Regions from separate parts of the Marinobacter sp. LV10R520-4 genome, predicted to be linked through region 2. Evidence: predicted binding sites of a transcription regulator. Region 2 holds the regulator's gene; the other holds the start of a gene.
The links. Region 2 encodes LexA, which represses DNA repair genes until DNA is damaged. Its sites were predicted from a motif close to CTGTNTNNNNANACAG; they were not measured.
Positions count from the first base shown of each region.

Region 1: a site for LexA is predicted at 5,316-5,331, ahead of imuA (translesion DNA synthesis-associated protein ImuA). Genes of this name have one in related genera too.

Region 1 covers NZ_PDJM01000001.1:3,235,525-3,242,490, reverse strand. Annotated here, with positions in the region: gene ggt (gamma-glutamyltransferase) at 1-401, shown strand, start outside; gene ATG98_RS15735 (hypothetical protein) at 398-589, opposite strand; gene ATG98_RS15730 (FUSC family protein) at 601-2,658, opposite strand; gene ATG98_RS15725 (HlyD family secretion protein) at 2,660-3,520, opposite strand; gene ATG98_RS15720 (DUF1656 domain-containing protein) at 3,530-3,730, opposite strand; gene ATG98_RS15715 (penicillin-binding protein) at 3,926-4,138, opposite strand; gene ATG98_RS15710 (CPXCG motif-containing cysteine-rich protein) at 4,254-4,451, opposite strand; gene ATG98_RS15705 (DUF429 domain-containing protein) at 4,475-5,206, opposite strand; gene imuA (translesion DNA synthesis-associated protein ImuA) at 5,349-6,038, shown strand; gene ATG98_RS15695 (Y-family DNA polymerase) at 6,045-6,966, shown strand, end outside.
Region 2 covers NZ_PDJM01000001.1:2,741,987-2,748,952, forward strand. Annotated here, with positions in the region: gene ATG98_RS13425 (translocation/assembly module TamB domain-containing protein) at 1-3,282, shown strand, start outside; gene ATG98_RS13430 (gamma-glutamyl-gamma-aminobutyrate hydrolase family protein) at 3,312-4,043, opposite strand; gene ATG98_RS13435 (amidoligase family protein) at 4,036-5,037, opposite strand; gene lexA (transcriptional repressor LexA) at 5,240-5,848, shown strand; gene ATG98_RS13445 (cell division inhibitor SulA) at 5,891-6,355, shown strand; gene ATG98_RS13450 (hypothetical protein) at 6,410-6,682, opposite strand; gene ATG98_RS13455 (DUF6586 family protein) at 6,731-6,966, opposite strand, start outside.

The DNA of each region.
Region 1 (6,966 bases), 490 kb from region 2:
GCGGCGCGGCCAACAAGATCGAACCCGGCAAACGCATGCTGAGCTCCATGTCGCCTACCGTGGTGCGTAAAGACGGCCGCAACTTTCTGGTGACCGGCAGCCCTGGCGGCTCGCGCATCATAACTACGACCCTGCAGGTGATCATGAACGTGATTGACCACGGTATGAACATACAAAGCGCGGTCAGTGTGCCGCGCATTCATCACCAATGGTTGCCAGATCAGATTCGTGTAGAGCAAGGTATTAGTGCAGACACCGTGAAACTGCTGGAAAGCAAAGGTCACACAGTGGTCACAGACTCGGCCATGGGCGCTATTCAGAGCATTATGATTGGCGAAGACGGTACACTTTACGGTGGCGCAGATCCCAGGCGTAGTACGTCATCGGCCATGGGCTTTTAATAACTATAAAAGATTGCACAGGCTATGACGCCATAAGCAAAAAGATAACCGTAATACTGCCGTGGCTCGTTGGTCCGTGAATAGTATTTTGCGCGCAGACCACCTGCCATGACCCGACCTGTCACCAGAGCAAGTATCATCATAACGACAATGACCCAACCAATGGCCATTACTATTGTTACTGGCATTTACATTTCCTTCAGGATTTTGACAGACTCGCTACGGTGTGCGCCGTACGTTCAAATGTGAGCGCGATACGCTCGAACATACCCTCGATAACAACCGTTTGTTGATCTGGCAAGTCCACCGAATGTACAGCCTGCAACAAACGATCGCTGGCTTCTCGGAACCCGGGATTGAATTCGCCACGAGAACTCATTAGGTAGGTGTCTGCCAGCACCTGCTGCCAATTACGCAATTCGGCATCTACCAACGGTCCACGCCGTTTATGAACCAGTTTGCGCAAGCGTATGGATGTGTGCCCCAGGTTAAGGCCGGTAAAACCCAGATCCGTCATAAAGCGTTCGCTGCGTTTATTTTCCTGATCGTAATTGGCCAACCGCAGCAGGCGCTCGCCCATGCGGCCGTTGTACCAGCGTTCCGGCGTGGGATGGTTGTTTATATCCACCAGATCTCGTGCCGTTGCGTGCAACAGTCGCCGCTTCATCAGCTGGCTATCGGGCGGCGCAATCAGCTGAAATATCCAATAGAGCGCACCAATACCGACCAACAAGCCGAGAGCATTGTTGGCGGCATCTGCGGCGTTAAATGTCATATTGTTGCCAGGCTGGATGATCAACGCAAAGGGAATGCAAAAACCCAGGCCGTAAGGCAAAGTTTCGCGGCTGGCCAGCGCCACTAGACCAATATAATAAGGCCCGGCCAATACTAATATCAGAATTTCAAAATCCCCGCTGCTTTGTGACAGCAGTGCCAGCCCGAACACCAGCGCCACCGGTACCGAGACCGCCACACCCAATAGCAGGCGACGGAGAAACACCTTCAAAAAGGCCAAAGAAAAGCGCGCAAAAGTGACCGAAAAAACAACCGGCATAATCATCATCAAAATGGCCGAGGGGCTGGCGGTGGTCACCCAGACGGTGGCACCAAACAGAAACACCATGCCCGTACGAAAACCGTTGATGGCGCCAAACAGAGGGTCCCGATGAGTAGACAGTTTGGGAGCTTTCAACAGTGTACTGTCTGGATTTTCCAGAGCGTTGTAAGCCCGCAACACCACGGCCAGATCTGACGCCAGTTCTAGGGCCGTGCCTGCCAGACGGGTAACAATGGCGGACTCGTCTACAAACGCAGAGCGCTGCTCCAGCAGCAGTCGCCGCAATGCCTGCGCCAGGCGGTAAGCTTCTTCATAGTTGTCGGTCGCAGCAACCAGGCGGAAATGGGTGCGCATGGTATCCAGCATCTGGCGAAACGCTGGCGACAGCAGGTCATCGTGATTACGATGAAAACGGCCGAGAATCTGGGTCAGCGCTACCAGCGACAGCACCTTGTTGCTGAGCAGATTAGCAGCCCGGCTGCGCCCCGGACCCTCCGGGCTTTCATACACCACGGCGCTGGAGTCGTCTGCCAGCGCAACCAGGGTTTCCAGAATCTGCTCGGCGCTGTGGTGGCGCTGATCGTGGGAGCTTTGAGGGTCCAGCTCGAAGGTCAGATTTTCCAGGGTTCTGTTAATCACCGTGCGGGCGTCGTCGCGCATCTGGTCTTTCACCATCATTGGCCACAGCAGCTTGCTGACCAACATGGCACACACCGCGCCCACGGTTATTTCACTGATACGAGCCTGGGCAATATCAAACACTGCCTTGCTGCTGGCGGCCTCGGCGTTGGCCATCACCAGAATCACCACCAAAGCAGCGGTCATGCCGGCCATGGCAAAGGCATAAATAAAGTTTTTGCTGTGCACCATGGCCGCAGCCGCGGAATTCAGGCTCACCCACAACGCCAGACTGGCCAGTGCCAGCAGCGGGTAAGGTATCAGCAGCGCGAGTATGAGGATGCCTACAGCACCCCCCAGCAGTGATCCCAGAATCAGGCACACGGCTTTTTCGATCACCATCCCGCTTTCCGGACGGATCTGTAGAAAAATAGCTGCGACCAGGGCCCAGTAAGGTCGCTCCAACCCCAGATACATGGAGGTGAACAGCGCCATGGCCATGGCGATAAGGCCTTTGATGGCGAAAATCACCGCGTGCTTGTCGGGCATCAGCAACTTTGCCAGCCAGGGGTGTAGCTGCATATTACTGATCGGTGTCGAGATAGATTGAAACCGTCATACCGGCGCTAAGATTGAGGCCTGGCGGCAGTGAGTCCAGAGTGATATCCACCGGGATGCGCTGGGCCAGGCGTACCCAGTTCACCGCCTGCTGCACTTGTGGCAACAACTGGCCGTTGCTACTAACGCTGGTGTCGGCAATGCCTTGGGCAATACTGGTGACCTTGCCCTGCATTTCACCGCCGCTCATCAGTGTTACCCGGGCACTCTGGCCGACGTAAATTTTCTGAAGCTTGGTTTCTTCAAAGTAACCGGTCACGTAAAACGAGCTTTTCTCCACCAGAGACACCACCGGCTGGCCCTGGTTCACGTAGTTGCCTGCGCTTAGATTGAGATTGCTAACAGTGCCGGTTTCAGGCGCCATTACCCGGGTGCGCTGAAGGTCAATACGGGCCGTTGCCAGCTCAGCCTGAGCCAACTCGTAACTGGCTTTGGCTGACTCGGTTTGAATGCGGTAGGTTTCCAGATTCTCGTCGCTGATCGTCTGGCGGCCGCTCAAGCCTTCGCGGCGCTGATACTGATGCTGAGCCAGTTCCCAGGCGCTGCGCTTTTGCGCCAGATAAGCGCCGGCTTCGGCAATTTTGGCCTGATAGCGGGATTCATCAATCACAAACAGCAAGTCGCCCTTGTTAACCGGCTGATTGTTGCTTACTTCAAGGCGGGTTACCCAGCCGGATACGTCGGGCGCTACGGTAATAACATCTGCGCGAATACGGCCATCGCGGGTCCAGGGCGAATGCAAATAGTGGTTCCATATCCAGTTGCCGGCCAGTATGGCCGCAACAACCACCAGCAGAGTAACCCCAACACGCAATAATTTTCCCATAAGTCCGCTTCAGTCTCCCACCCAGTAAATTGTCAGCGCCAGATAACACACAAAAAGCCCCACATCGAACCAGGCATCTTTCCAGATATAACGCCGCAAGCGCAGCCGGTGCAGAACCCAACGAGTGGCCATGGTCATCAAAAACGCCAACGGCCCCAGCACCACCAAAGGGCTGAACAGCATTCCGCCTAAACTCAGCTCATGAAACATGCGTATTTTTATCACCCGGTTATTGCGGAATCTGTGTGTGTTGGCGGTAAGGAATGTATTGGACAACTATCGGGTGCGAAAACCAATAGCCATTTGCCAGTACATCCGCAACTAATCCAGCACGGCGCTTATATCCGGGTATTGGCAGTGACAAATGGCCGGCCACCTGGCTTGGCCGATTAAGCCCGCGCAACCCTAGTAGCAGGAGTTCGGCGACGATTCAGGATTGATGTCACCAGCCACTTCGTCCGGGTCTATACCGTGGTGGGCCAGCACTTCACGCACAAAATTTACCTGCGCCAGCACCCTGTCGGCATCGTCACCGTAATCGTAACGGTTTACTTCTACCGGCTGCGGCATAAAGGTAAAAGCGGTTTTCAGTGCGGTCAATGTATCGTCGTCTATCATCAGCAGGGTCCAGTTAACGTGAATGATTTGTAAAATCAACTATCGGCGAGGACGCACCCAATCGTCAATCATTGTTAGCGCCTCGTTTAGGATTACTGATCATGCACCTTAAAGCTCAATAAGTGTCATTCTCGCTGTACACGGCCACCGACAAGTCACCGTTGTTTGCCTCTGTCACCACAAAGGTGATCGGCTTACAGCACACTTGACAGTCCTCGATGTATGATTGCTGCGCATCTTCAGGGTTGATCAGCACCTCAATAGACTCACCGCAGTAGGGGCATTCAATGTTGGTTTCGGTCAGTTCGTTCATAAAGCCTCTTTATTCAGCATGATTCAGCATGCGCCCTGGGGCACGTAGATGTAGCCGTGTTCCGTGCAGCCGAATACCCGTTCACTGCTCCCAGCCTGGTACAAAGCCGCAATATACAGGCAAACAATCGCATCCAGAACGTCTTCGTTATGCTTCAGAGCTGCGCCACGCAAAAAGTGAATACGTTGCGTATCCAGATAGGGTGAAAATGATGAGCTTATGGTTAACGCCATTCTTTGGGACTGCGCAAGACTCAGTAGCAAACTGGCAAGCCGGGCCTGGCCCTGGCGCTTACCCGCTACCTGGCCCTTTTTATAAAGCAGACGCTCCGGCAGTTGGAATATTTCGATCAGCGCTGGGTGGGGGTAACACTCCAGCTGCCACTTTTGCCCGGGCACAGCCAGATGGCCAAAGCCGGCTGCGTGCAAATGATCACCCAGCAACACGCCGTTCGACGCAGGAAATAGCGTCAGATTGCAAGCGTGGCAAGACGCCTTCCGCGCACCATAAGCCACCGCAATACCGCGCTCACAGGGCCGCTGCCCGCTCGGGTTACGAATAATGAGTGGGCCGTCTACCGCCACGCCGTGAAGACCCTCAACAGAATCTAGGGCGCTGGCAACGGCGTCAAAACCGTGAAGGTTTTCAAACACGCTGGTTACCGCTATAGCGCCATCGGCAACGTTCCCTACCGCAATAGCCGTAGGGTTGCGATTGCCCTGCCAGGCGAGGTCGACACCTGCAATCATTGCCATAAAATTTCCTTTCCAGTTTTCATTTTACGCTAAGACTACCACTGTAAACGGTGACCCGGTCATTCGAATTCTTAATCCTGGCGGTTGAAATCCGGCTCTGTTCGGAATACTGTATATTTAAACAGTACCTCGAGATTTAGCCATGAATGAACTTCTATCCGCCCTGAAGCAAAGCGCACGTATCTGGCAGGGCCATCAGCCTGCTCACACCAGTCAACTGGCAGAATCTACCGGTTACCAAGCGCTGGATAACCAGCTGGGCGGGCTGGGCTGGCCGCGGGGAGCACTCAGTGAATGCCTGCTGGACACGCCCGGCATTGGCGAGCTGCATTTGCTTCTGCCACTGATGCAGCGCCTGACCCATAGCGGAAAAACCGTATTCTGGCTGAACCCGCCGCACATTCCCTATGCCCCGGCACTGGTGCGTGAAGGGGTTGATCTTGACCAAGTAGTGGTGATTCACACCCAGGACAGCGGCGATTTTTTATGGACTCTGGAAAACTGCCTGCGCTCACCGGTCACCGGGCTGGTTATGGCCTGGCCCGGCAAGCTGGCGTTGCGGGATGTGCGGCGCTTGCAGCTGGCCGCTGAAGCCGGCAGCAACGTGTGCGTATTGTTTCGCGAACGCTGCCATGCCGCGCAAAATTCGCCAGCGGCTCTGCGCCTTGAGTTGCAGCCAGACGCCAATCAATGCCTGCAGGTGCAAATACTCAAACGCCGTGGCAGCTGGCCGGGCCAGCACTGCGAGCTGCCGTTACCGCAGCGGGCTGGCCGGGCCGTGGCCGAAACCAGCCGCGTGGTTAAGGGTCCCTGGCCCAGGCCGGCCCGGTAACCCTTTATGCTGTGGTTACATCTGCATTTTCCTCAGTTATTGCTGGACCATATCCGCCGCTCCCGAAAGCAGGACGCAGCGCTGGTGATTGTGGACGCCTCTGGCCAGAAGGTACTTCAGGCCTGCGCTCAGGCCAGCAGCCAAGGCGTGCAGCCCGGCATGCGGCTGAAAACCGCGCTTAGCCTGGTGGCAGATCTGGCGATGGTCCGTACCGATCCGCAGCAGGAAGCCCGGGTACTGCAAGACCAGGCCCGCTGGCTGTACCGCTGCGCCGCCCACATTACCCTGGTGCCGCCGGATGGCCTGCTGGCTGAAATCGGCAGTCTGCAAAAGCTGTACGGTGGTTTGCCGGCGGTGTGGGAAACCATAGAGCAAGGCTTGAACGAACGCCGCCTGACGGCCTGGCTGGGCATTGGTCACACCCCGCTGGCAGCAAGGCTGATTGCCCGCACCGGCAAAGGTGAATGCAGCGCCGACCAGGGCCACATGCAGCGTCTGCTGGATCAGCTGCTACTGCCGGCAGCAGAGTTTGACGCCCAGGCCTGCACCCGCCTGCAGCGGTTAGGCCTGAATACACTGGGCGACCTGTTCGCCCTGCCCGCAGCCGAACTGGCGCGACGGCTGGGCCCGAAAATTCTGGCTCACAGTCAAAAAATACAAGGGTCACGTCCAGACCCACAAACGCCCTGGCAGCCCCCGCACCGGTTTCGCCAGCAAGCGGATTTTGTCGAAGACATCGAACATTCCCAGGGACTGCTGTTTCCGTTGCAGCGCATATTGAGCGAGCTGGAAGAAGATCTGTGCTGGCGCCAGCAGGAAACCGACAGTCTGAATTTGTTGTTGTGCTATCGCTACACAGAACCCACCCGCCTGCACATACGCACGTCCGGCCCGGAGCATCGGGCGGAGGCTTTTCTGAATTTGATTC
Region 2 (6,966 bases):
ACGGTCGAACTGGATGCTGGCGGCGCCGGTGAAAGCTGGCTGATAGACCGGGCGTTTTATCAGCGTGACGACGTTCAGGTAACCGTATCCGGGCGGATTCAAACCCGCGGCGACTGGCCGGTTGACCTGGATGTCAGTGCCGTATTGCCGCCGCCCTCGGGGGATCGCTGGAAAATAGATCTGACTTTGGCGGGCAGCGTGCGCGACCTGCGCGTTAGCGGCAGCAGTCAGGGCTACCTCGACGCAATTCTGGAAGGCAGTGTCGAGCCACTGCAGGCAGACCTGCCTGCTAGCCTGAACATTCGTTCCGATACTTTTTTGGCAGCTCCGTCTTTACCACCAACGCTCAGGCTGAACAGCCTGAAACTGGCGTTGCAGGGTTCTTTAGCCGACGGTTTCGAAACCAGCGCCCAGGCTACTTTGCCCGGCACCACTGGCCCGGTTGAACTTAACCTGGCCGGGAAAGTGACCACCCAGGGCGCCGACAATATTGAGCTGACATTGGCTGCAGACAACGCCGGGCGAGACGGAACCTTGGCGCTGACCGGCAGCGCAGCCTGGCTGCCCGAGCTGGCCGCCGATGCCAATCTGACCATGAACGCCTTTCCCTGGTACACCTTGCTGCCCGATATGCAGGAACCTCCGGTCAACATTGATACCTTGCAGCTGCGGGCAAACTGGCAAGACCAACGCTATACCGCCACGCTGGCGGCTACTGCCGGAGGCCCTGCCGGTGAGGCCAGTCTGGAGTCAGAGCTTGAGGGCGATCTGCAGCAACTGAATATTTCCCGCTTACAGGTGCAAACCGGCGCTGGCACCTTAACGGGTAATGCCAACGTTGGCCTGGCACAGCCGCTGTCGTGGCAGGCTTCGCTGGAGATGCAGAAATTCAACCCGGGTTATTGGGTGCCGCAATTGCAGGCCAGTCTGGATGGCAGCATCCGTTCCAGTGGCCAGTGGCCAGAATCGGCTAGCATGCCAGAGATGTCGGCAGAGGTAGATCTTGCCGGCCTGTGGCGTGGGCAAACCACCCGTATAAAGGTTAAAGCCAGTGCCGCAGACGGGCTCTGGCAGGTGCCTGAATTAAATGCCGCTATTGGCGATAACACCTTGGCCGGCAAAGGGCAGTGGGGCAAAGAATCACAAGCCCAGCTGGACCTGAATTTGCCTAAGCCGGAAGCGATTCTGGAAAGTCTGCGCGGGCAGGCCAACGCCCGTTTAACGGTAAAAGGCACGGTGCAGCAGCCCCAGGCGGATATCCGTATTTCAGCAACGGCTTTGGCCTGGGACGACCAGCTGCAACTGGCGGATATAGAACTCAGCGCCAGCCTGGATGCGGCGGGCGCAATCCGCAGTCGGTTGCAAGCACAGGGCATTGAAGCCGGTGGTCAGACCGTTGAGCAGCTGGACGCAACGCTGGATGGCACGCGCCAGAATCATGAGCTGGTGCTGGAGATGATTCACCGTGAGGTTGAAGTTCGCCTGGCGCTGGCGGGTGCGGCGGGTGAGCAGTGGCAACAATGGCAAGGCGAGCTCAGCCGCGGTGAAGTGCTGGTGCCGGGGCAGGACCAACGCTGGCAGCTGCGCCAGCCCGCGGCTCTGTTCTTCAAGGCCGCGACAGGCGGCGCCGAGCCGCAACTGACCTTTGCCGAACATTGCTGGCAGTGGCAGCAAAGCGCCTTGTGCGCCGGTGACCAGACCCTGCTGCCGGCAGCAGACATTGAATACCGCATCATCAACTTGCCGGCGCAGGCGCTGGCGCCATTATTGCCGGAAAATCTGCGCTGGCAGGCCAATATCAATGGCAGTATCGATTTTTCCATGGGCGCCGAAGGTCCCAGCGGCGCGATAGAGCTGGATGCCGGTGCGGGTGACTTCGAAATTCTGCTGGATGGCGACTGGGAAACCTTGCGCCACAGCGCATTGTCTACCCGCTTGACGTTGCAGCCGTCTGAGGCTCAGTTAACGTTGACGTTGGTTGGGCCAAAACTGGGATCGCTAAAAGCAGACCTGAGTATTGACCCGGCGGCTTCTGAGCGCACCCTCAACGGCGACTTCCAGCTCAGCGGCATGAACATTGCGCTGCTGGGCATTTTCACCGGTCTGGAAGAGGTAGCCGGCCAGATCAACGGTCGGGGTGAGCTGTCTGGCCCGCTCATGCGGCCCGCGGTGAATGGCGAATTAACTCTGTCTGATGGCCGGGTGGTTGACCCACGCCTGCCCCTGGCCATGGAGCAAATCAACGTCACCGTTGAGATGCTGGGCTACAACGCCAATATTAACGGTTTGATTCGAGCCAATGAGCGCAGCGAACTGGCGCTCCAGGGCGAACTTGACTGGCAAAGCGACCTGCCCAGCGGCAGCGTGTCTTTGCGCGGCGAGCGCCTGCCCATCAACATTGAGCCTTACGCCGAGCTGGAAGTAGCGCCGGACTTGACCATCGCCTTTTCCGGCGGCGAATTGCAGGTCAATGGCCGTGTTGACGTACCCCGTGGCGCTATTGAAATTCGCGGGCTGCCGCCGCGGGCAGTATCGGTGTCTGATGACGAAGTGATTGTGGGGGTGGAAAGGCCCGAACCGGTGATTCGTTCATTAATAGTAGATGTGGTGGTGAACGTAGGCAGCCCCGATGACAAGGTCACGTTTGCGGCGTTCGGCGCGACAGGCGACCTTAGCGGTACCCTGCGCATTGGCAACAATATGGATACCCGCGGCAGCTTGCAGCTTAACAATGGCCGCTTTGAGGCTTATGGCCAGGATCTGACCCTGCGCAAAGCCAGGCTGCTGTTTGTCGGCAACCTGAGCCAGCCTTATCTGGAACTGGAAGCGACGCGCACGGTGGGGTCGGTCGTCGCAGGGCTGCGGTTGACGGGCCCTGTACAGTCGCCTGAGACCGAGGTGTTTTCCAGCCCGGAGATGCCACAAACCGATGCGCTGTCGTACCTGATTCTGGGCCGCGCTCCGCAAAGCCGCCAGGACGACGGCCAAATGAGCCGGGCAGCGCTGTCATTGGGTTTGAACCAGGCTAATAAGATTACCGGCGCGCTGGGCGCAGAGTTTGGCATTCGTGATTTGACCCTTGAAGCCGAGGGCAGCGGCGACCAGACTGCGGTGGTGGCCAGCGGTTATCTGACTGACGAACTCAGCATTCGTTACGGCGTGGGCATTTTTGAGCCGGTGACCACGGTGGCGTTGCGGTATGATTTGGGGCGCTATTTCTATCTTGAAGCCGCCAGTGGTCTGGCGGCTTCGCTGGACATTTTCTATACCCGGGATTTTTAAAAAACGGTTAAAAAACCGTTAACGCACGGCTAAGGCGCGGCGCTCAGTCTGGCTATTTTCAGGCGACAGGCTTCGTCTACAAAATGGCGGAATATACGGCGGTGGCCGTTGTGGTAAAGCAGATACTCTGGGTGCCATTGCACCCCCATTAGCCACTGGCCACGGGTATTTTCGATGGCCTGCACGAACAGATCGTTATCCACCGCCACTACGCGCAGGTCTTGCCCCAATTTTTTAATAGCCTGGCTGTGAATACGGTTTGCGCCGATAACCGGCGCCTGCATGATCTGGCTCAGGCGGGTGTTGTCCACTACCTTCACGGTTTGCAGGGGCAACAGCAGCGGGCGATGGCGGGTGTTCTGCCGCAGTGGGGTCACGTTCTGGCACAGCGAGCCGCCGCGATACACATTAATCAACTGTGCGCCGCGGCATATTCCCAGCACCGGCAGGTTCAGGGCTTCCGCTTCTGCCAGCAGGCGCTGATCGGTTTCATCACGGCGTTTATCGTAATTTGCCGTTACCATGGGCTGCTGGCCGTACAATTCCGGTTGCACGTGAGTGCCTCCGGAAAGCACCAGGCCGTCAAGCATGCTAACGTTCACCCGCGTACCGGGGCGTATGTAATGGGTGTGCGCTCCCTGCAGGCGCAGCGCCAGCATGATCAGCCGCTGGGCCGGTCCGCGCCGGCGCGGACCACTGATACCAATGGTCAGCCCGGGCGGAGACTCTTCTTCCATCCGTTCAGATATCGATTCAGACATAGCCTTTGTGTTCAAGCCAGTGGTGAATGGTTTCCGGTTTGCTGTGGGTCAGATTGTGCAGGCTGATGGTGCCGGAGTCGCGAAACTGGGCCCGCAGCTGCGCCAGGTCGTCGTTGTTATTGGCAATGTCGTCCAGTATTACCCAGTCATTCCATACCGAAGAAAAATTCCACTGCGGGTTGTCGATGTCGCAGTCCGGTAGCCGGTAATGCAGGGTGGGCCGTTTTTTGATACGTGGGTCCTGCACATGGCGGGCCAGCAAGGGCGCATCCAGATGGGCAAACAGCGGCAGCAGATCCAGTGCCCGGTTTCGGGTGGGGTTGTGCTGCAGGTAGTCTTCCATCAACTGCTCCAACGATGGCGCGTAGTCATCTTGCATCAGCAGTTCTGTGTAGCGAGGCGCCCAGGGCTCTATGTAGGGTGTAAAACGCCGGCTGACATCCAGTTGATGGCGCTTTTTTAGCCACTCGTACAAGCCGGCAAACGCCTGTAAATAGCGCGTAATGGTGGACGCCTGTAAATCTGGCAGTTCCGGGTTCAGTTGCAGCCCGAAGGCATAATAAATGGACTCGCGGCTGCCCAGAGCGCCAAGGTTACGCAGTTCTTTAACCAGCCGCTCAACCTCTTCCACCTGGGAAAAACCGATAGGCGGCCCAACAATTTCCAGCGGAACAATACGCTCGGCCGCGGCGTCAATCACGTCCATAGCCTGGCCACCCAGCTCGCGCAGGCTTTCTGGAACGTCGGCCCCGGTCAGGTCCAGATCTTTAATGGGGTCAGAATCCAGCTCAATCACAAACTCACCCAGTGGCGTGTCTACTGCAGTTACGTAGCGCGACCGCGGTTGCGGCGCGCCGTCCAGCAGGTTGGCGACCTCGCTCACCAGCGCTTCGTAGCTTAAACCCGAAAGCTCGATTTCAACACCAACCCGGCGCTCTGCTCCGCTGGCAGTGTGGGTTACAGAGGGGATTTTGCAGAAGTTCTTTTGCGTCATTATTACACCCTTGGATCAGTCTTCAGCGCTTCAAGTGCGGCCCGTAACGGTAGAATTATCATAGCATATTAGGTATCTGACGCTGGTAACAGCGCAAGCGGGGGAAATGCTGCAAACAGGGTTTACACTGGATAAAACACTGTATATAGTCAAACCACTGTATAAACAAACAGGGTATGTTATGACACAGCGGATCCCGAATATGAAGCTTACCGCCAGGCAGTCCCAAGTGCTGGATATCGTTCGCCGCTACCTGGATGAAACCGGGTATCCGCCCACCCGTGCCGAAATTGCAGCTGAGCTGGGTTTCCGCTCCGCCAATGCGGCAGAAGAGCATTTGCGGGCATTGGCGCGCAAAGGCGCTATTGAAATGGTGCCCGGCGCCAGCCGCGGTATTCGCCTGCCAGAAAGCGAGCAAGACCTTGGCTTGCCGGTAATTGGCCAAGTGGCAGCCGGTAGCCCGATTCTGGCTCAGGAGCACGTGGAAGACCACTGCACTTTAAAGCCCGGCTTTTTTTCGCCGGCGGCGGATTATCTGCTTCGAGTGCGTGGTATGAGCATGAAGAATATCGGCATTCTAGACGGTGACTTGCTGGCAGTACACAGCACTCAGGACGTTCACAACGGCCAGATTGTGGTGGCCAGGGTAGGTGATGAAGTGACGGTGAAGCGCTTTCGTAAAGAAGGTAATAAAGTGTATCTGGTGGCGGAAAACGACGACTTCGCGCCGATTGAAGTGGATCTGACCGAGCAGGATCTGTTCATTGAAGGGTTGGGCGTTGGCGTTATCCGCCGCTCAGACCTGCACTGATCCGTAGCGACAGAAAACCGACACAAAGAAGGGCGGGGAATCATGGAACAACTGAGCTTTAACGGCAATCTTGCATACCAGCAACAGATCGCAGCGCGAGTGGCAGAGCAGGCGCAGCCTGTGCGAGTTCAGCCACGGCCAGCCCCGGTGTCTGCTGGTAACGTCACCGAAATCATATTGCCCCAGGGCCAGGTGGAAAATTTTCAGCTGTTACTGCCAATGCTGACCCAGCTGAACCAGGAAAAGCGCTGGCTGGCATGGATAGACCCACCTCAGGAGCTGGTCAGCAAATGGCAAAAAATGCACGGTATTGTTGCCGGTGAGCTGCTGGTTTTGCGTTCCAGTGCCGAGCATCCGGCGCGCCAGTTGGCGGAGCGGGCGCTGAGGGTCGGCACATGTCACGCGGTGGTGCTGTGGACCGAAAAGCTGAACAAAGCGTGTTTTGAGGCACTTCAGGCGGCATCCGCCGCGGGTAACAGTCACGGCGTCGTTTTGCGTCAGCGTTAGTAAAGAGATTTGCGCCAGCGTTAGTAAAGAGCCTTGCGCTAGCGCTAATAGAGTTTAATGCAGCGTCGGGCTGTGGGGCGCATCAAACCACTCGACGTCGCTGTCGTTGTCGCTGCTATCCCAGTCTAGGTCCTGGGCGTTATCGCCCGCGGCGTCAATGCCTGCCGCAATCATGGCTTTGGCAACTTGCATCTGGCGGTCATCCATCATGTCTTTGGCTTCTTCGGAAAAACTGATGCGCACCAATGGCGCGCCGTCGTCGTCAACGCGGCGCAACGCGTAATCGCCATTGCTGAGTTGAATAATTTCAAAAAACGATGGTGACATGTTCCGAACCTTTATGTTCGCCAACGGGAAAGCGTGTGCGGGGATTTTTTACCACTCGCTGTGTCTTGCTTCCACATCGGCTGAAAATTGCTTAAATGCGCTTAGGCTGGCTTGAACCGATGCCAGCGAACGGTCTGCGCCTACGGCCGCAGTGATGGCAATAATGTTGTCGTTGCTGACGGTTTTTTTTGCCGCAGGTGGCCGGTTCTGCGCGTCTCCAAGTTGCTCCAGTTGGTTCCACCAACTGTCAGCGCTGGCTTGCAATGCCAGCAGTTGCTGAACTT